DNA from 3 places in the Thermostichus sp. MS-CIW-15 genome. Region 1 is predicted to be linked to each of the others. Evidence: riboswitches for the same ligand, from Rfam matches in the RefSeq annotation. Region 1 holds a riboswitch; each other region holds the start of a gene.
The links. Region 1 has a riboswitch for cobalamin ahead of metE (5-methyltetrahydropteroyltriglutamate--homocysteine S-methyltransferase). Riboswitches for the same ligand answer to the same signal wherever they lie in the genome.
Positions count from the first base shown of each region.

Region 2: another riboswitch for cobalamin. It lies ahead of ACVW0R_RS12750 (sirohydrochlorin chelatase); the one in region 1 lies ahead of metE (5-methyltetrahydropteroyltriglutamate--homocysteine S-methyltransferase).
Region 3: another riboswitch for cobalamin. It lies ahead of ACVW0R_RS10070 (TonB-dependent receptor); the one in region 1 lies ahead of metE (5-methyltetrahydropteroyltriglutamate--homocysteine S-methyltransferase).

Region 1 is NZ_JBSSDI010000019.1:1,999-8,760, forward strand. Features, by position in the region: gene ACVW0R_RS08410 (molybdopterin molybdotransferase MoeA) at 1-986, shown strand, start outside; gene moaA (GTP 3',8-cyclase MoaA) at 988-1,926, shown strand; gene moaC (cyclic pyranopterin monophosphate synthase MoaC) at 1,931-3,025, shown strand; gene ACVW0R_RS08425 (MoaD/ThiS family protein) at 3,000-3,263, shown strand; gene ACVW0R_RS08430 (molybdopterin synthase catalytic subunit) at 3,264-3,749, shown strand; tRNA gene ACVW0R_RS08435 (tRNA-Arg) at 3,783-3,857, shown strand; cobalamin riboswitch at 3,872-4,076, shown strand; gene metE (5-methyltetrahydropteroyltriglutamate--homocysteine S-methyltransferase) at 4,483-6,726, shown strand.
Region 2 is NZ_JBSSDI010000048.1:3,608-10,369, reverse strand. Features, by position in the region: gene ACVW0R_RS12755 (heavy metal translocating P-type ATPase) at 67-2,382, shown strand; cobalamin riboswitch at 2,511-2,646, shown strand; gene ACVW0R_RS12750 (sirohydrochlorin chelatase) at 2,677-3,705, shown strand; gene ACVW0R_RS12745 (hypothetical protein) at 3,817-4,710, shown strand; gene ACVW0R_RS12740 (PAP/fibrillin family protein) at 4,707-5,324, opposite strand; gene ACVW0R_RS12735 (L-threonylcarbamoyladenylate synthase) at 5,380-6,087, opposite strand; gene ACVW0R_RS12730 (hypothetical protein) at 6,109-6,477, opposite strand; gene obgE (GTPase ObgE) at 6,419-6,762, opposite strand, start outside.
Region 3 is NZ_JBSSDI010000026.1:16,936-23,697, forward strand. Features, by position in the region: gene ACVW0R_RS10055 (LptF/LptG family permease) at 1-383, opposite strand, end outside; gene ACVW0R_RS10060 (pentapeptide repeat-containing protein) at 572-1,789, opposite strand; gene ACVW0R_RS10065 (DUF1565 domain-containing protein) at 1,953-3,743, shown strand; cobalamin riboswitch at 3,835-3,975, shown strand; gene ACVW0R_RS10070 (TonB-dependent receptor) at 4,016-5,959, shown strand; gene ACVW0R_RS10075 (DUF1636 domain-containing protein) at 6,057-6,473, shown strand; gene ACVW0R_RS10080 ((2Fe-2S) ferredoxin domain-containing protein) at 6,483-6,762, shown strand, end outside.

The sequences.
Region 1 (6,762 bases):
CTTATGCTGCTGGGCAGCGAAGCTTTGCTGTTGCAGGCATAGCCCCTGCGGGGACAAGCCCTGCCACCCTGCCCGATCCGCAGCAGTGCTTGGAAGTGATGACTGGCTGTGCCCTGCCGCTGGGTAGTGATCTCGTCATTCCCTACGAGCAAATTCGTATCGAGGGAGGAATTGCCACCATCATCCAGGAAGTCGAACGCAACAGGGGTGATTTTGTTCATCCCCAAGGTAGCGATTGTTCTGCAGGAGCGCTGGTTCTCCGCCCCGGCATTACCCTCAAGAGCATCCACGTCGGGATCTTGGCCTCCTTTGGCTACAGCCGCATCCAAGTTGAGAGGACTCCTCGCATCAAAGTTGTGGCAACTGGCAGCGAATTGATTCCCATTGAGCAAACCCCTGCACCCTACCAACTGCGGCGCTCCAACGCTGAGGCCCTCCGAGCGGCTCTTCTTGCCTACGGGTATACCGAGGTTGAGACCGATCACCTTCCGGACGATCCTGCTGCCATTGCCACCCACTACCAAGCCAATACCCCAAACTACGACCTCTTGATTTACTCTGGGGGTGTTTCAAGGGGAAAGTGTGACTACTTGCCGGCCATCTGGCAAAGCTGTGGTGTTACTGCCTACATCCACGGCGTGGCGCAAAAGCCAGGCAAGCCAATGTGGTTTGGCATCGACCATCAGGCCAATACTATAGTTTGGGGCCTCCCAGGCAACCCCATCTCAGCTCTTGTATGTTTGCATCGTTATCTCCTCAACCGTAACACTGACTCTGGGCACCTAAGTGAAGTCATTACCTTCAAACCCAATCTCACTCTTTTTGTGCCCGTTAAGATGAGCGCCAACCGAGTCTTTACACCGATTATGCCTAACAACTCCGGAGACTTCATCGCTCTAACAGACAGCGATGGCTTTGTAGAGTTACCCCCGGCTCAAACTATCCTCAGCCCCGAGCAAAGCATCCAATTCTATCCGTGGTACTAAGATGCAGCTAGTGGATCAATGGAATCGTCGCATTCGCAAGCTAAGGGTTTCTCTAACCGATCAATGCAACCTTCGCTGCCGCTACTGCATGCCTTTGCATCCAGAATTTCTGGACAAAAGTAGCTACTTAACTCCGCAGCAATACAAAGAAATTATTGGCGAGTTGCTGGACTATGGCATTGAAGAAGTTCGCATTACAGGTGGTGAGCCTCTGGTTCGGCAAGACTTTGATGAAGTCATTCAGGAACTTGCCAAGCTGAAGATCCCGTCCCTCAGCCTAACAACCAATGGCCTGCTGCTCCACCGCTACTGGGACGTTCTCAAGGCTGCCAACGTTCTCAACCTTAATGTTAGCCTCGATAGCCTACAGCCCTCCACCCAAGCTGCAATTGCCCGTCGCGACTGCCTGGCGGATATTCTCCGTAATATCCAGGAGGGTATTGCCCGGGGATTTAGCCTCAAAGTCAATACGGTTGTAATGCGGGGGATCAACGATTGCGAGCTATTTGATTTCGTTGAGTTTGCCCGCAAGACAGGCGTGACAGTTCGCTTTCTGGAGCTGATGCGGGTCGGCTATGCCAACTCTCTCTATGAAGAACACTACGTTTCAGCACAAGAGTGCATTGCCCGTCTGCAAGAACGCTATACTCTAACCCCCCTTCCAGCGGCACCTGATTCGACAGCGTTTTACTTTACAATCGACGAGAATGTTAAAGTTGGATTTATTGCCTCTGAGTCTCAGCCCTTCTGCAGCAGCTGTTCCCGGTGGCGCTTGACAGCTGATGGTCGTCTCTTTGCCTGCCTATTTAGTGAGGAGGGTCTCTCGGTTCGAGACAAAACACCAGGCCAACGTCAGCAAATTTACCAGCAGCTTTTGGGGATGAAACCACTGCGCCGGGTTGAGCAGGTCTCACACCCAATGTACGGCTTAGGGGGCTAGCTCTATGGACAAAGCTGATCGTACATGGGCCCATCTTAATGCTCAAGGCCATCCGCATATGGTAGATATTAGCCACAAATCGGTGTCTTTGCGAACGGCCACAGCACGGGCAAGAGTTCAACTGCCACCTGCTCTCAGATCCTATGTTGTTGGCCAAGATATCCACCTGAAAAAAGGACCGGTATTTCAGACAGCAACCATTGCCGGTACAATGGCTGTTAAAAGAACTGACCAACTGATCCCCTTTTGTCATCAGATCCCTGTTGAAGACTGCACCTTTGATATCACAATTGATGATCACTTGCTTGTAACCATCCACTGCACTGTCAAGACCAGCGCTAAGACAGGGGTTGAAATGGAAGCTCTCTGTGGTGCGGCAACAGCAGCGCTGACAATCTATGACATGTGCAAGTCGGTGTCGCCCCATATCTGCATCCAGGAGATCCGCCTAGTAACTAAGTCCGGCGGCAAAAACGCCCTCCTGGAACGTCCCCTCTATGGCTTGGTGCTCACAGGGGGACGTAGCAAGCGCATGGGTCGCGATAAAGCGCTGCTGAACCCTTTTGGCAAACCCCACGCCGCCTATCTCTATGAACTGCTGCAGCCCTACTGCCAGCAGGTTTACTTGTCAGCGCGTGCCGGTCAGTGGTCGGGCACAGCTCTAGAGCTCTTGCCCACACTACCAGATCTAGTAGAAAGCGTTGGCCCGATCAGTGGCCTATTGACTGCCTTGAATACTCATCCTGAAGCTAACTGGTTGGTTGTTGCCTGTGATCTACTGAACCTTCGGTCAGAAACAATCCAAAAGCTGCTGGATCACTACCAAGCCGAAACAATCGCAACTTGCTATGTTAACCCCGAGCGCGGCTTCCCGGAAGCTCTTTGCGCCATCTATACTCCTCAAGCTGCAGCGGTACTAGAAAGGGCTTACGCGGAAGGGGTGTACTGCCCTGTGGAAATCCTCAGCAGGCAGCCCTGCACCCTAGTTACCCCCAACCATGAGGTCGAGCTCATGAACGTCAATACCGCCGAGGAGTATGCCACTTTCCAATCAGTTTGGGGTAGTTGCAGCCATGGTAACTCAATCTGTCCTAAGTAAGACCGTAACAATTCAATATGTAGCAGTGCTGCGGGAACAGGCTCAGCGGAGCAGCGAAGTGCTGCAAACCAGTGCAGCAAACTACCTAGAGCTCTATCAGCAGCTGCAAGCAAAGTATGGATTTTCGCTAGCAGCGGAGGACGTTAAGGTTGCTGTCAATCATGAGTTCTGTGACTTGACTAGGCCGATAGATGAAGGTGCCTTGGTAGTTTTCATTCCACCAGTTTGTGGGGGCTAAATGCTGCGTTTTCTAATTGTGGATAGCACCATCCAGCCAGCTGAACTCAGTCGTTTGCTCGTCAATAACACAGCGGGTGCCTTAGTAACCTTCGAGGGCTGGGTACGCAACCACAGCCAGGGCAAACCTGTTCTCAGCTTGGAGTACGAAGTCTACGAGATCCTTGCCCAGAAGGAGGGCGAGAAGATCCTCCGAGAAGCCCACGCCAAGTTTGGCCTCTGCGGTGCTGTTGCCTGTCACCGCCAGGGTCATCTTGCAATTGGTGATATTGCGGTTTGGGTTGGTGCTACAGCTGAACATCGCGGCGCCGCTTTTGCTGGAGCACGTTACATCATTGATGCAATCAAGGAGCGCTTGCCCATTTGGAAAAAAGAGTACTACTGGGGTGAGCCGCCGCGTTGGGTTTTGTGTCAGAAAGCAAAGCCTTTGTTCCAGCAATTCCATAAGAACGCTATTGCTCGGCAGCCTTGCGGCGATACCCCCTAGCCTCTCTGCTAGTATCAGTGAGGTACCTGACCTGGGGCTGTAGCTCAGCCTGGATAGAGCAAGCGCCTCCTAAGCGCTAGGTCGGCGGTTCAAATCCGCCCAGTCCCGCTAAAACCAGTGATAGGATAAAGTCTACTGTCGGTTCTGACGGGGATCAGCCGTCAGAGGCAACGGGGAAAGTGCAGTGAGAATCTGCCGCTGTCCCGCAGCTGTGAGCCGGTTTTGGACTTGGGATCCCTAGTTCGTTGTTGCAAGAGGCCTTGAGACGCAAGCCAGCCCCTCCAAAACTGAGCAAGTCAGAATGCCCGCCGGCGGTTTTTCCACAGTTCACCATATCTGCGAGGTACAGATATGCTCCCCATTTTGACGTTAGCCCGTTCCCGTCTCGAAGTTTTTTCATCGGCCTGCTTACGGATTTTCGACGCTCTCGGATCGTAGGCACTCAGTCAAAAGCGCGGACAAGAGAGCTGAGCAGTTAGCTCAGGGGCAGCTAGGAGGACGGTTGCTCGCTTTGGTTGCACAAAAGAGTCCTCTGGGCATCCCCCTGTGCAGAGTGGGCAAGCCGCCAGGGTGAAGGAACGCCTTGACAGCTCCGGCAGGTTTCCTGGCCTAGGGAAAACCTTCTGCCGGGATGCCACCGATAGGCATGTCGGCGGCCATCTCTTGCTGCCTAGGTTGGATGACAACTGGCGGCAACCTCAATTACCGAATTCGATTCAGGACAAGGTACCTTATGGCCATTGAAACTCAAACCCTAGGCTATGCCCGCATGGGCAAGCGCCGCGAGCTGAAGAAAGCCCTGGAGGCCTTTTGGGGCGGCACCCTGGAGGCGGAAGCCTTGTTGGCGACGCTGCAGGATCTGGAGAGTCAGGCCTGGCGAACCCAGCGACAGGCCAACCTCGACCACATTGCCGTAGGAGATCAAACCCTCTACGACCACGTTTTGGACTGGGCCACCTGGCTGGGGCTGATTCCCTCCCGGTTTCAGAGCTTATCAGGCCTGGAGCGCTACTTTGCCATGGCGCGGGGGCAGGAGGGGCTGCCGGCCTTGGAAATGACCAAGTGGTTTGACACCAACTACCACTACCTGGTGCCGGAAATTGAGGCCGACGCGATCCCTCAGGCCCATTTCGACGACTTCCTGGCCACGGTGCGACGGGCGCAAGGGATCCTAGGAAACCGCACCAGCCCCGTCCTCCTCAGTCCGGTTACCCTTCTTGCTCTAAGCCAGCGCTCTGGCGAGTTGCGGGGGGATCTGGAGAAGCTGCTTCCTCTCTACAGAGAACTCTTGCAGGAGCTGCAGCGCCTGGGGATCCGGGAAGTGCAAGTCCATGAGCCCATCTTGGTGACCAGCGAAGGCAAAAGTCTTCAGGAAGCGGTGGAGCAGACCTACCGCTGGCTTGCAAGCGTGGGGATCCCTCTCCACCTGGTTACCTACTTTGACGACTTGGGGGAGACTTACCCCTGGGCGGTGGAGCTTCCGGTAGCTGGCCTCAGCCTCGACTTCACCCGCGGCCACAACCTGGAACTGGTCAGAGCCCACGGCTTCCCCGCCGACAAGATCCTGGGGGCGGGGGTAGTGGACGGGCGCAACGTCTGGCAGATCCAGCCCAAAGCCGTTCTGGCCACTCTGCAAGAGCTGCAAGCCCTAGCCCCCAACCTGCGGGTGCAGCCTTCTTGCTCGCTCCAATTTGTGCCCCACGACGCTGCTCTGGAAACCCACCTGCCAGAGCCTTTGCGCAATGTTCTCAGCTTTGCCGAGCAGAAGCTGGCCGAGGTGGTTCTGCTGGCCCGCACCCTCAACGGCGAAGACACCGCCGCCCAGCAGCAGGAGCTGGAGCAGCAGTGGCAGGCCTTCCAGGACTTCAATCCCCCCAACTCTACAGTGCGCCAGGCCTTGGCCAACCTGACGGCGCAGGACTTCCAGCGCTCCCTTCCCTACGAGCAGCGTATAGGCCGGCAGGTCAAGCTGCCACCGCTGCCGACCACCACCATCGGCTCTTTTCCCCAAACCCCCGAAGTCCGGCAGTGGCGGGTCAAGTACAAAAAGGGCGAGATCTCCCAGGCCGAATACGAAGCTGCCATCGACGCCGAAATTGCCAAGTGCATCCGCATCCAAGAAGAAATTGGCCTGGATGTGCTGGTGCATGGTGAGTTCGAGCGCACCGACATGGTGGAATACTTCGCCCAACAACTGCAGGGCTTTGCCTTTACCGAGCACGGCTGGGTGCAGAGCTATGGCAGCCGCTGCGTGCGTCCCCCCATTCTCTACGGCGACGTGTCTCGCCCTCGCCCCATGACGGTGCGGGAGTTCAAGGTGGCCCAATCTCTGACTCAAAAGCCGGTCAAGGGGATGCTGACAGGGCCGGTAACCATGCTCAACTGGTCCTTCCCCCGCGTTGACGTTTCCCGTCGCGAGCAGGCCCTGCAAATTGCCCTGGCCCTGCGGGCAGAGGTAGCCGACTTGGAAGCTGCCGGAGCCGCGATGGTGCAGGTGGACGAGCCAGCGCTGCGAGAGGGGCTGCCCTTGAAAAAAGAGCGCTGGCCAGAATACTTAAGTTGGGCGGTGGAGGCCTTCCGCCTGACTACCGCTGGCGCCAAGCCCGAAACCCAGATCCACACCCACATGTGCTACTCGGAGTTCGGGGACATCATCGAGCACATCGAGCGTCTGGATGCCGACGTCCTCTCCATCGAAAACAGCCGCAGCAGCAACAAAACCTTGCTGCAGATTGCCCAAGCCGGCTATCGCCACCAGGTAGGCAACGGCGTTTACGACGTTCACAGCCCGGCGGTGCCCGACACCGAGCAGATTCTCCGGCAACTGCGCCTGGGAGTGGCCCACTTGCCGCTAGAGCAAACCTGGGTCAACCCCGACTGCGGCCTAAAAACCCGCCGCTGGGAGGAAGTGATCCCTGCCCTGAAAAACATGGTGGCAGCCACTCAGCGTCTAAGGGAGGAGCTCCAGGCCACCTAGCCCCCGGCAAGGTTGCTCAGGCCAGCGTCTCCTCCG
Region 2 (6,762 bases), on a different contig from region 1:
GGTGTGGTTTTCCCCTGGTTGGGGGAAAGAGGGCTTTTGCTATTAATTTTTGCTCTGAGGACAGCCATGTCTGATTCGGGTTCCCATTCCGCTGCCCCCGGCCTGTCCGCCTCATCTGCTGGCGGCACTTGGCGCTTGGCTATCCAGGGCATGAGCTGCGCCTCCTGCACTGCCGTCATTGAACAGGCCCTCAGTCGCGTGCGGGGCGTTACGGCACAAGCGGTCAACTTTGCCAGCGAGCAGGCCATCGTGCGAGGGGATCCCCGGCTGGTGAATCCGCAAGCCTTGATCCGGGCGGTGGAGCAGGCGGGGTATCAGGCGCGCCTTATCCAGGAGGATTGGCAGCTGGACGATCTGTCGGATCCAGAGCGGATCGCCCAACGGGCCGCAGAACGGGAACTGAAGCTCAAGGTGGCGATAGGGGTGGGCATCAGCACGGTGCTGGTGATCGGATCCCTGCCGATGATGCTGGGGATGGACATCCCGGGCTTTCCCATGTGGCTGCACAATCCTGGGTTGCAGTTGCTGCTGACGGCGCCGGTGCAGTTTTGGGTGGGCAAGCATTTTTATCGAGGCGCTTGGGCCGCTTGGCAACGGCGCTCGGCGGATATGAACACGCTGGTGGCCTTGGGGACGAGCGCGGCTTTCTTCTATTCCATTTTCCCAACGGTTTTCCCCGACTATTTTCACCGGCAAGGACTGCACCCGGATGTCTATTATGAGGTGTCGGCGGTGGTCACCACCCTGATTCTGGTGGGCAAGTGGATGGAGCAACGGGCCAAAAGGCAAACCTCTGAGGCCATTCGCAAGCTGATCGGGCTGCAACCGAAAACGGCAAGGGTAATTCGCCAGGGGGTGGAGCAGGATATTCCGATTCGGGAAGTGCAGGTGGGGGATCGGATCCGGGTGCGCCCCGGCGAGAAGGTGCCGGTGGATGGGGTAATCCTAGAGGGATCCTCCACCCTCGACGAGTCGATGGTGACCGGCGAGAGCCTGCCTGTTGTCAAATCGGCGGGGGATGAGGTGATTGGGGCAACGCTGAATCAGACGGGCAGCTTTGTGATGGAAGCGCGGCGGGTGGGCAAAGACACAGTTCTGGCCCAGATCGTGCGCTTGGTGCAGGAAGCTCAGGGATCCAAAGCTCCGATTCAACAGTTGGCGGATCGGGTCACCTCCTGGTTTGTGCCGGCGGTGATTGGGGTGGCAGTTCTAACTTTTGTGCTCTGGTGGGTGCTGGCCGATAACCCGACACTGGCCTTGGTGAACACAATTGGGGTGCTGATCATCGCCTGCCCTTGCGCGCTGGGGTTGGCGACCCCCACCTCGATCCTGGTGGCCGTGGGACGAGGGGCGGAATTGGGGATCCTGGTGAAAAGTGCCGACAGCCTGGAATTGGCCCACGACTTGCGCACGGTGGTCTTGGACAAAACCGGCACCCTGACCGAAGGTCGTCCCACTGTCACCGATATTTGGGCTAATGGCTCCTCTCCCCTGACGGTGTTGCGCCTGGCAGCGGCAGTGGAGCGGCACTCGGAACATCCTTTGGCCCAGGCGGTGGTGCAGAAAGCCGAAGCGGAAAAAATTGCCATCCCTCCTGCCCAGCATTTTCAGGCAAGGATAGGCAGTGGGGCAGAAGCCTGGGTGGAAGACCAGTGGATCCGCATCGGTCGGCTGAGCTGGCTACAGGAGATGGGGATCCCTTGGGATCCCTCTTGGTCAGAGCGGGTTCAGAATTGGGAAAGCCAGGGCAAAACGGTGATCGGCGTAGCGCAATCCCAGAGTCTGGTGGGGCTGTTGGCCATTGCCGATCCGCTCAAACCCACCTCTCCTGAGGCAGTGCAACAGCTGCAACAGATGGGTCTAGAGGTGATCCTGCTGACCGGGGATAACCCCACCACGGCCCAAGCGGTTGCTCGGCAAGCAGGCATTCAGCGGGTAATTGCCCAAGTCCGTCCGGATCAGAAGGCAGCTTACATACGCAGCCTAAGACAACCGCGACGGCGGGTGGCGATGGTGGGAGATGGCATTAACGATGCTCCAGCTCTGGCAGAAGCTGATGTGGGGATCGCCATCGGTACGGGTACGGATGTGGCGATGGCCGCCAGCGATATTACCCTCATGTCGGGGGATCTGCGGGGAGTCGCCACTGCCATTCAACTCAGTCGGGCCACCCTCAACAACATCCGCCAGAACCTCTTCTTCGCCTTTATCTACAATACGCTGGGGATCCCGATTGCCGCTGGGGCGCTCTATCCCTTTACAGGCTGGTTGCTCAACCCTATGCTGGCGGGGGCAGCCATGGCCCTGAGTTCCGTTTCGGTGGTCGCCAATGCCCTGCGCCTGCGACACTTTCAGCCCCCCAGACCAGCGGGCCGGCGTTAGGCCCTCTCCCAGGGGCAAGGGGGATTAGCGCGGCAACAGTTTTGCTGCCCTTTGAGCATGAGTCTGCCGTACCGCTCATGCCTCAGGGCTATCTTCTGGCAGACAAGGACATCCCCCCCAGGGGGCTTGGTGAACGACAAGCGGCAAGCTAACCTAAAAGGCTCAGGCAGACTGGGGAAAGCGCGGTGCAAATCCGCCACTGTGACGCAACTGTGATGGGATCCCTCCCTCAGCCAGAACACCCACCTGCCGTTGTCCTGTACCCCTTGCGATTCACAAGGAACGGAGTTTTTTGTGTTGGATGTCCTCAGTTTTTCCCCTCCCCGTGCGGTTGGGCAGTTTTCTTCTCCTGCCTTGCCCCTGTTGCTCATCGGCCATGGATCCCGTGACCCTGAAGGGCAGCAAGCCTTTCTGGAGCTGGCCCAAGTTTATCAATCCCTCACCCCCCATCGGCCGGTGATCCCCTGCTTTTTGGAGCTAGCCCAGCCCAGTATTGCCCAGGGGGTGGAACAATGCTTGGCCCAAGGGTGGCAGGAGATCGTGGCCCTGCCGCTGCTGCTTTTTGGGGCGCGCCACAACAAGTTCGACGTGACGGTGGAGCTGGATCGTCTGCAGGCCCTCCACCCGCAGTTGCGCATCCACTACGGCGGGCCGCTGGGGATCCGGGTCGAGATCTTGCAACTGTTGCGGGAGCGATTGGCCACTCTGCTGGCTGCCCAGCCGCAGCAGATCCCAGGGGCGGAAACGGTGTTGCTGTTTGTCGGTCGCGGCTCCAGCGATCCCGAAGCCAATGCCGAAGCCTGTAAGCTGGCCCGGCTGCTTTGGGAAGGATCCGGGTTTGCTGCCGTGGAAACCTGCTTTATCGGCATCACCCATCCCCGCCTGCCGGTGGGTCTGGAGCGGGCCCTCTCTTGGCAGCCGCGCCGGGTGGTTGTGCTGCCCTATTTTCTCTTTACAGGGGTGCTGGTGAAAAAAATCGAGGCGGCGGTGCAAGAACGGCGACGCCAATACCCCGAGATCGACTGGCTGATGCTGCCGGAATTGGGCCTTGTGGACGCGGTGCTGCACAGCCTGCAGCAACTGGAGCAGGAAGCTCTCCAGGGCCAAACCCTGATGAACTGCCACCTCTGCAAGTTTCGCCTGGCGGTGAGCGCAGAGCTGGGAGCGGGGCATACTCATCACCATGACCATGACTCCTATGGGCACGGATCCCATCACCATCACTCTCACCATCACCACAACCACGGCCATACCCCCGCAGCAGCAGCGGATCCCTGGGCCGAATTGCAGAGCTACCACCAGCGGGCTTGGCAAGTGCCCTAAGCGAGAAACAGAGGCTGCCGGCGGGATAAACTGAGATGCAGGCAGGCGATCTGTGAACCTGACCTCTGGTTCTCCTGCTCCGGTGGTTCTGCTAGCGAAAAAACAGAAACGATGATGTTCTCCCGCTCCTCTTGGGTCTCAGGTGCCGCTGCCGCGGGGAGCGGGATCTTTGTCTTCGCGTTGGTGGTGGGCCTGCTGGATCAGATCCTGCCGACCCTGCCCAAGGTTTCCCTGTCCTTGGCTGGGATCCCTGGGCTCCTGGCTGCAATTGGGGCCTCCTACGGGGTTTGGCGGCTGGTTCAGATGGGTCTGCAGTCGCATTCCTGGCCTGACTTTCGAGAATCGCTGTTGGCGGCTGTGTCTCCCTTTGATCCCGCCGATTATGGCGGCAACCCTCGGCAACCCGAGGAGGATTCTCTCCCTTTGCAGTCGGTTGACGAGGATCCTCAAACCCAGATCCGCGATCGACAAATTCTTGATCAAGCTGAGCAGCAGACGGAAACTGAAACCGAAGTAAGCGAACACACTCAAGTAAGACTGCAGGGCGAGCAGCACCAGGATCAAGCTTCGCAGGCCAAGGCCCAACAGTTGCAGCCCCTACAAGAATTGTCATCACCTTCTTCCCCAAGCCCTGAGTCGGCAAAACCCACACCAGAGCCAGAGCTCAACCAAAAACTTCGCCAACTCCAGATGCAGGTCGCCACTCTGAAAATAGAACTGGAACTCCAAGAAATCCAACTGCAGCAGTTGGAGGTGAGGCGGACTCGGCTTCAGCAGCAGAAGCAGAAACTCAAGCACGTTCTGCGTCGCACGGCGTCCGAAAATCAAAGGCTGCGCTTCTTACAGGAGCAAAAAGCCCGGCAACTGGAGCAAACTCAGCAAGAGCTGCAAGCTTTGCGGGAGTCCTACCGCGCCTTGCAAGTTCTACAGGAAATAAGCTCCACCCTAACCCAAAACCCATCTCACGAAAGGGCGGAAACGGAGTCCTCTGGATCCTCCGACTAGCCGACCCGCTTTAGAACAAATACACTCCCCTCGCTGCCCCGACCCAGCCGCAAGTCTTCATCCAAATAGGTGATATCCAGCCAACCCCTTGGCTCGCGGCGGCGAACGTCGATCTGCACCGCCGGGATCCGTTTGGGATCCCGCTCGAGCAGATAGAGAAAACTCTCGATCTCGTAGCTCATCAAGGCCTGGGATCCGAGCACCAAGCGCTCGAAAATGACCCTGACCCGGCATTCCGACTCTGGGTAGAAGCGGGCCGCCACCGCCACAACTCCCCGGGGCAGCCAAGCCTGCAGCCAGCCGGATCCCTGGATCTCCGCCACGTTAAAGACCCGCCCAGCTTTGGCCCGAATGCACTGGTAGATCTCGCCGGTGGTCAGAAGGGGCAACTGGGCCAGCCGCAGCAGGTCTGTGCTGGTGGTAAATAGGGTAAGCCAGTTCCCCTCCAACTGTTCAGGAACAGAGGTTGGCCTGGGGGTGGGGTTGAGCGCCTCCAAAGCAGCAATGTGAGACAAGATCTGGGCTTTCTGGTCAGGGGAAACCTTCCGGCCTCGGTCAGCCCCCTCCAGCAGGCGCAACAGGGCCAGCTTTTGCTCAGCCAAAGACTCAGGCATGGGCACACTCCACAGGCACCGGCCCTATTCTAGAGAACACGGGATCCCTCTGCCCTCAACCCTCCGCTTCCACCGGCTTCAGATTTAGATTTATTAGATCCGCCACCTGCTCGTACCCCAAGCCGGCCCGCACCAGCAGCGGCTCCGGCCCCGTGAGATCGATCACCGTCGAGACCTGGGCCCGATAGGGAGCCTCGTCATCCAGCACCAAATCCACCTGTTTCTCCAACTGTCGCATTTCCTCGGCGGTAAAGATTCCCCCCTCTTCCCAATCCCCAGCAGAGTCAAAACCCACCTCCAAAGAGCCGACGGGATCCCCGCCCAGCTTGGCCGAGGTGGAGACGATGGGATTGCCCAGCTCGGCCAACAGCGCCTGACAGATGGCCGAATCGGGCACGCGGATGCCGGTGGTTTTCCGCTTGGGATCCATGACCAACTTGGGCACCAGCTTGGTGGCCGGCAGCAAAAACGTAAACGGGCCCGGGATCAGCCGCCGCATCAGCCGATAGGCGGGATCGCTCACTTGGGCATACTGGGCAATTTGGGAAAGCGAAGGGCACAAAAAGGTGAGGGGCTTGTCGTTGGAAAGCCGCTTGAGACGCCTTACCCGCTCCACCGCCTGCTTGTGGGTGACATCGCAGCCAATGGCATAGACCGTATCGGTGGGGTAAAGCATGACCGCCCCTTCCCCCAGAGCGGCTGCAATCCGTTGGATGGAACGGGCCTGGGGATGCTGTGGATGGAGCTTAAAATACTCGGCCATTCGGGAGAAAAAAGCAAAACCTCAAGACTCGGAGCGGCTAGGGCTTTCCACCACTTCCGCAACTCCCCCAGAACGAGGGGTAGGCGGCACCGACAGGGATCCCTGCGGCCAATCTTTTAGCCGTTGCATCAGCGCTTGAATATGCAGACGAGGCAAATAGGGCCAGTCGCCTGCTTCCTCCAAATCCTGAAGCACCCGATAGAGCTCTTGCCGGGTGTTGGGCAAAGACTCTCGGAAGGCCCCCTCCAAAATCGTGCGGTGCAGATCCTCCAACAACCGCAGGAGCATCAACAGCTCCACACAAGCTCCCGCCCTCGCCTGGGCCGCCTGCTCAATGGCCAACTTGATCTGGCGCAAATCGGGGGGCAGATCCTCCGCCGAGATATACATAGCCGCTCATCTCTGAGTTTTGGGAAGGCAGGGGCACTCCTATTCTAAGATTCTCCTGCCCCCGAACTGGCTGGATTTTGCTAGCCGCCGCGGGTCGATGGAGATCCGGATCCCGGCCCAGGCACTGCCACACCCGCTGCAACAAGGGCTCCAGCCCCTGCCTGGCAACCGCCGAGATGGCCGATACCGGGGCACCGGCAGCCATTGACAGCCGCTGGGTGCGCTCGCTCACCTCCTGGGGCTCAAGGGCATCGATCTTGTTCAAAACCACAATCTGCGGCTTGT
Region 3 (6,762 bases), on a different contig from region 1:
AGCACGTTGCTGATCCAAAAAGCGCTCAGGCTCATGAGCAGCCCCACCAGCAACAGGGGACGAAAAATGCGCGTAAACGGGATCCCGGCTGCCCGCATGGCGGTAATCTCGCTGTTGCCGCTCAGCTTGCCCAAGGTGAGCATGGTGGCAAAAAAAGCGGCGATGGGCATGCCCAGCAGCACCATCTCCGGCAGATCCAAAATGAGAAGGCGCAACACCGTCAGGGGCGGCACGGATCCCTCGACCAGCCGCTCGGCCAAGGTAAAGAGCCGGCCTGCCAAAAGCAGCAGGGTTCCCCCAGCTATACCGGCCAGCACCGGCGTGAGCATCTGCCCAAACAGGTAGCGCTCCAGCAGCCAGAACTTGGTGAGCAAGCGGGCCATGTCCAACAATTGAGGGATTGGGGCTATTTCAGGCTAGCTTGAACGGTTCTCCGGCAGGCCCTCACCCCCAGCCCCTCTCCCAGAGGGAGAGGGGAGCTGGGATCAACTCACAAGCTGTTTCATGGCTGTTTGCCATGACCATGGCAGCGCTGGCGTTGAACCCAGGTTTGCCGGCCATTGGCTCTGGATCAAGGCCTCCGGGAGGCCGGCGGCTCGGCAGGAGGGGGTAAGGGCTCGGTTTCGCCGCCGGGATCCAAACGGCTGGCCGAGGAGTTGAGGGGAAGCGGGGGCTCAGGATCCAGCTTGGCTCCCCAGGCGGCCAGGTAGGCTCTTTGTTCGGGGGAAAGGCGACGCACCCGGCGAAAGTCCGCGCCGGCCACGATGGCGCCGGCGTAGGCCCCGCTTTTAAAATCGGGCTTTTTTCCTGGCTGAGCCGGAGAAGCCGTCTGCAGGGATCCCACAAACAAGAGGGCGCGGTAGAGATCGGCGCCGCGCAGGTCGGCATTGCGCAGGTTGGCCCCGCAGAGGTTGGTGTGGCTGAGGTCGCAATCCCGCAGGTTGGCTCTTTCCAGGCTGGCCTCGCTGAAGTCCACCCCCCGCAGCAGGGTGCCATGCAGGTCGGCCCCTTCCAGCATGGTGCCCAGATTCACCACCCGGATCCCGTTGAGGCGATCCCGCTGGTAGCCGCCTTTGCCGTCCAGGATGGGCCGGCCCAGGTGTTCGTCGCGGCGCAGGGGGCTAAGCAAGTTAGCGGTGGAGAGGAAGCGCAGGATCTTGGCTTTGCCAAAGCGATCCACGCCGTTGAGGAGCGCCGCCGTGCGCCCGGCCGCAATGGCCCGCTCCAGGGGCCAGTCGTCCAACTGCCCGTCAGGGGAGAGAACCAGGTTGGAGATGCCCTCGAAGTAGGCGTCGATGGTCTGCTGCTGGGTGATGATGTTCTGCTGGATGGTGAGGTCGCGGGAGATGACGTACTGCCGCCAGGCGATGTAGGCGGCCAGGAGGGCGATCAGGATCTGACCTGTAGCCCCGAACACCTCGCCCAAAGCCCCGATGGCCTCCCAGCTCAGGGATCCCAGGGCCGAGAAGGCTCCACTCCAGACCAATCCTCCCATCACCGCCAAGCCGAGAGCTGCTGCCGCCCACCCCAGGCTGGGCCAGGTGGTCAGCCACTGCCAGAGGTCGCGCCCGATCTGCACCCAGAGCGGCTGCCCCCACCAGCCGGCCAGGCCCAGCCAAGCCAGCACCGCCCCCCAGCCCAGGGCCGGCTGCCCTGCCCACTGGCCCAGCAGCAGCAGCAGGGCTGGGATCCCCAACAACAGCAGGTTGAGCAGGGGGCGCCCAGACGAGAGGGAAGCCAGCGGCAACTCTTGGGAGGAGCCTTCGCGGGCAAGGGCTTCGTCGGTCATGGCAAGGGTATACTCTAGGGGTAGCGTTGGATCTACAAAAAGAAGCCTGCATCAGTCCGTATTTGGAGTTGGGGAAGAGGGCAGGATCCTGCCTGTCAGGTTTGGTAGGATAGCCTCGACCCTCCTTCCTTCTCTGGCCCAGCCTGGTGTGGGGATGACTCCTATGATCTCTTCCTTATCGTTCATCCGTCTGCAGAAATCCGGCGAACACCAATTTACAGCAGTCCTGCCTGACTTGCGGTTGCAGCGTCACGGCTCCGCGACGCTGACGCGACTGGCCACCTCTTTGCTGTTGAGCACCAGCTTACTGCTGGCGGCAGGAAGGGATCCCAGTTGGGCGCAAACTTCCCTGGACACCGGCCTTTTGGAGAAGCAGGCCCTGCCCCAAGCGCCGCCGCTGCCGGACGACCGCCCCGCCATTTTTGTGGATGCCGCCAATGGCAGCGATACCCAAGGGGATGGATCCCGCAACAACCCCTTCAAGACCATCACCCATGCCATCAGCCGGGCGCCAGCCGGCAGCATCATCCAGCTTCTGCCGGGGGTGTACAGCGCAGAAAGCGGCGAAGTCTTCCCCATCCGCCTCAAGGCCGGCCTTATCTTGCGCGGGGACGAGTCCACCTTGGGAGAGGGCTACCTGATCGATGGCGGCGGCACCTACATGAGCCCGACCTTGGCCCGGCAAAACGTTGCCCTGCTGGCAGAGACCGGCTCAGAGGTGCGGGGGGTTACCCTGCGCAACCAGGGTCGGCGCGGCTACGCCCTCTGGGTAGAATCGGCTTCCCCGCGCATTCTCAACAACAGCTTTGTGGGCAGCATCCACGACGGCATTTTCATCGCCGGCGCCTCCAACCCCTGGATAGAAGGCAACCGCTTCTACAAAAACGGGGCCAACGGCATCTCCGTCTTGGGCACCTCCCAGCCCACCATTGTCAACAACCTCTTCCAAGAGACCGGCTTTGGCCTCACCATCGACCAGCGCTCGGCGCCGATTGTGCGCAACAACCGCATCCTGCAAAACCGCACCGGCATTGTGGTCGGCGGCAGCGCCCGTCCCATCCTGCGCAACAATCTCATTGCCCGCAACCTGGAGACTGGCCTGACAGCTATCACCACCGCCCAGCCAGATTTGGGCACGGCTTCGGATCCCGGCAACAACATCTTTGAGGGGAACGGCCAGTACGACATCCACAACGCCACCCGCGGCCTGCGCCTCAACGCCAATGGCAACCAACTGGCCGGCAAAACCAAAGGGGAGCTGGATCTGGCCGGCCAGACCACGGTGGCTGCGCTGCCCAGCAACGCCCCGCCACCCATTGCGGCAGGCGGCTTGACGCTGCCCACAACTCCGCAGGCCGAGCCTCCGGCTCCCAGCAGGGATCCCCAGCCGGCGGCGGCCTCTCCCACCTTGCCGGTGGTGACGGTGCCCCAATCGACTGCCCCCGTTCCCCCTCCTGCAGCGGGATCGGGAGGGCGCATTTTGCCCAGTGCCCCCCCTCAGCCGGCAGGCGCTCAACCCCAGGAGTTTGTTGCCGTCCCCTTCACCCCCGATGGCTCCACCACGCCTGCCCAACCGGTTGAGCCTGCTCCTGCCACTCCCGTCCGCCAGCAATCTGTGGCTCCTCTCACGGATATTACTACCCTCCTGCCACCCCCGGCTCGCCGACAAGCGGGCAGCAGCCCAACAACCCCCCCTGTTCCCGTTGCCGCGGCTCCAGAACCGGCGGTAGCCCCAGCAGAGTCGGCCACCCGCTTTCGTGTGCTGGTGACCCCCAAGGGCAGCGACGATTTGCAGCGGCTGCGGCAGCTCCTCCCCGAAGCGGTGGAGACCGTGTTCAACGGCAGGAGGGTGCTGCAGGCCGGCCTCTACGACAGCCGCAGCCAGGCCCAGTCAGTCTTGGATCGGCTGTTGGACGCCGGCTTTGACGCGGTGGCGGAGATGATCTTCCGTTGACCTCACTGCCCAGGGATCCCCCCCGGCAGGATAGGAACTCCCCAGCAGGGAATGTATGATGCCTAGCACGGCTTTTTCCAGAGCAATGGGGAGGAAAGCCGTGCCGTCAGGTTGTCCTGGGGATCAGCCAGGGCAAGCAATGGGGAAAGTCCGGTGCAAATCCGGCGCTGTGCCGCAACTGTGATGGGCTGAGGCCCTCAGTCAGGATGCCCGCCTGCGGCTTTGGCTCAAAGCTTAGCCCTTCCGCGTCGCACGGAAGCAGGAGCAACCGGATGAAAGTAACTGTATGTCTCAGCCTTGGGCTGGGGATCTTGAGTTTGGGGATCCCGGCCTGGGGGCAGGCAATCTTGGATACCGGCCTCAGCGCCGAGATTTTGAATCAACCCGTCACCACCCCGTTTCGCCGTCCCGACCTCTTGCGAGAGTCTTCCCGCCCCGTCTATGTCATCACCCGCCAGCAGATGCGCCAGCAAGGGGCAAGGACGGTGCAGGAAGCCCTGCGCTACTTGCCCGGGATCCTCAGCGATGGCACAGCGGGAACTCAGTTGGGAGCTCTTAGCTCTCAATTCATGCGAGGGGCGCGAACGGCGCAGGTATTGGTGCTCTTGGATGGCCGCCCTCTCAACGATCTGGGTTTTTTCGGGGGGTTTGACCTCTCCCAAATCACCGCCGATGTCGTCGAGCGAATTGAAGTCTCCCCCGGCGGCGGCTCTACCCTGTACGGCTCAGACGCCGTTGGCGGCGTGATCAACATCGTCACGGTGGAGCCGCAGCCAGAAACGGAGACGGTGCTGGAAGCGGCGGTCGGCAGCTACGGTCTCAATGAGCAAGGGATCCAAAGTCGCGGCCAAGCCCAGGATCTGGGCTGGGTGCTCAGCTATCGCCGTCTGCAAAGTAACAACGACTTTCCCTTTGCCATTGAGCGGCTGGGCAAGTCAGGCAGGCGGGAAAACTCGGCGGTGGAGTACCACAACTTGCAGGCCAAGCTCACCTGGCAACTGGCCGAAGATCAAGTCCTAACAGCCAACGCCCTCTACCTCAACAAAGCCTTTCGCGTGCCCGGCAGTGTAGAGTTTCCCTCTCCCGACGCAGAGCAAAACACCAACGATCTGCTGCTGGATCTCAGTTGGCTGTGGACTCAGGAAACAGGATCCCTGCAGGCAAGAGTCTTTTTGGACGATCTCAACTACCGCTTCAGCGCTCCGCAAAGCCAGGGATCCCGCGACGTCATCTTGCGCAATGGCTGGGGATCCCAGCTTCAATATGCTTGGCAGGCCGGCGAAAACCTAGAGGGAGTTTTGGGGGCAGATTATCGCTCTATCTCAGCCCGCAATACGACTTTTTCTTTTGCCAGGGGTTCTGCCAATATCAACTACGACGATACGGTTAACCAGGGGGCCCTGTTTGCCCGCCTGGACTACAGCCCGGATCCCCAGTTCCACCTCGACCTGGGCATCCGTCAGGACTTCAGCAGTTTGGCCAACGGCTCGGCCACCTCGCCGGCTGTGGGGATCCGGTGGGCAGTTGCCGAGGGAACTACCTTGAGGGCCAGCTACGCCGGCAGCTTTCGCACCCCCTTGATCTCGGAATTGTTCTTTCGGCTGCGCGGCTTTTTTGAAGTGGATGGCAACCCCAATCTCCGCCCAGAGCGAGGGGAGAGCTTGGACATCGGCCTGGATCAAACCTTGGGAGATTTTGGCCTGCTGCGCTTAACTTTTGCCCACAACCGCATCCGCGATGGCATCACCTTTGTCAGCCTTGGGCCGCGCCGGGGAACCTATGAAAATATCGGGCTGGTCGAATATACCGGCCTGGAAGCGGCTTTAGATTTGCGTTTGGGGGAAAACTGGACGCTTTTTGCCAACTATACCCTCAATGATCCCATCATCCGCGCTGCCCTTAACCCGGCCACAGTTGGCAAAGAGCTAGCCTTTGTAGGAGCCGATAGCTTCAATCTAGGCCTAAGCTACCGCCACGAGCAGGGCTGGTACGGCTCGATTTTGGTCCATCACATTGGGAGCTTTTTTACCAACAATGCCAATACGGAATCCCTGCCAGGCTACACCACCGTGGCTCTGCGCGGCGGGATCCCGTTGGCTGAGGCCCTGAGCCTAGAGTTGGGGATCGACAACCTGCTGGATGAGCAGTATGAAGTTTTCCCCGGCTATCCCGGAGTTGGCCGCACGCTGAGGGTGAACTTGCGGGGGCAATTTTAGCGATATCCCAGGCTGTTTTTAACTCTCCGGCTGACCACTTTTAGCGAGAACTTTCCAAGTTGATTGTCTGCTTTACGGTTTAGTTTGGATGCAACTTATGGCGATCTCAACCAACTCTCTATCTCCTAACTTTTCTCCATCGCCAACTTCGGCTCAAGCTGAGGCCGAACATTACCTCTGGATCTGCACCACCTGCGGATCTCGCTGGGTGAACGGCCAAAAAGAAGGGACTAGCAAAGGAGAAATGCTCCTGGCCGCCTTGCAATCGCAAGTGCTCAATTCCCAATTGCACCTGAAGCCAGTTGCCTGTATGAGCGGCTGCAGCCATGCCTGCGTGATTGCCCTAGCAGCCCCGGGGAAGATGACCTATGTCTTTGGCGATCTCGATCCAAAAGATGTAGAGCCAATCTTACAAACGGCGGAGCTGTATTTGACAAAGCCCGATGGGATCCTGCCCTGGGCAGAGCGCCCCATCAAAAAGGGGGTGATTGCCCGCATTCCGCCAATCCAATAGGAGCAACCTATGGCCGCTTTCAGTCCCTGGATCACGCCCTTAAACCAGACTTGGCAAGAGGTTTCCCCCACCGGCTGGACAACCGTTTACGAAGGGATCCCGGCTCACATCGACTGTCTTGGGCCATTGCTCTATGAGCTCTTTCAGGAGCGCTGGGCCGAGATCCAAGTGGGCCAGGTGGTGGAGGGAGGAGTGCTGGAGGCGGCCTTCAAGGATCCCCCTGCTCTCTGTGTGCTCTACGACGGCTATTTGACCGTGGCCACCGAAACTTGGCATTTGCACCTGTGTC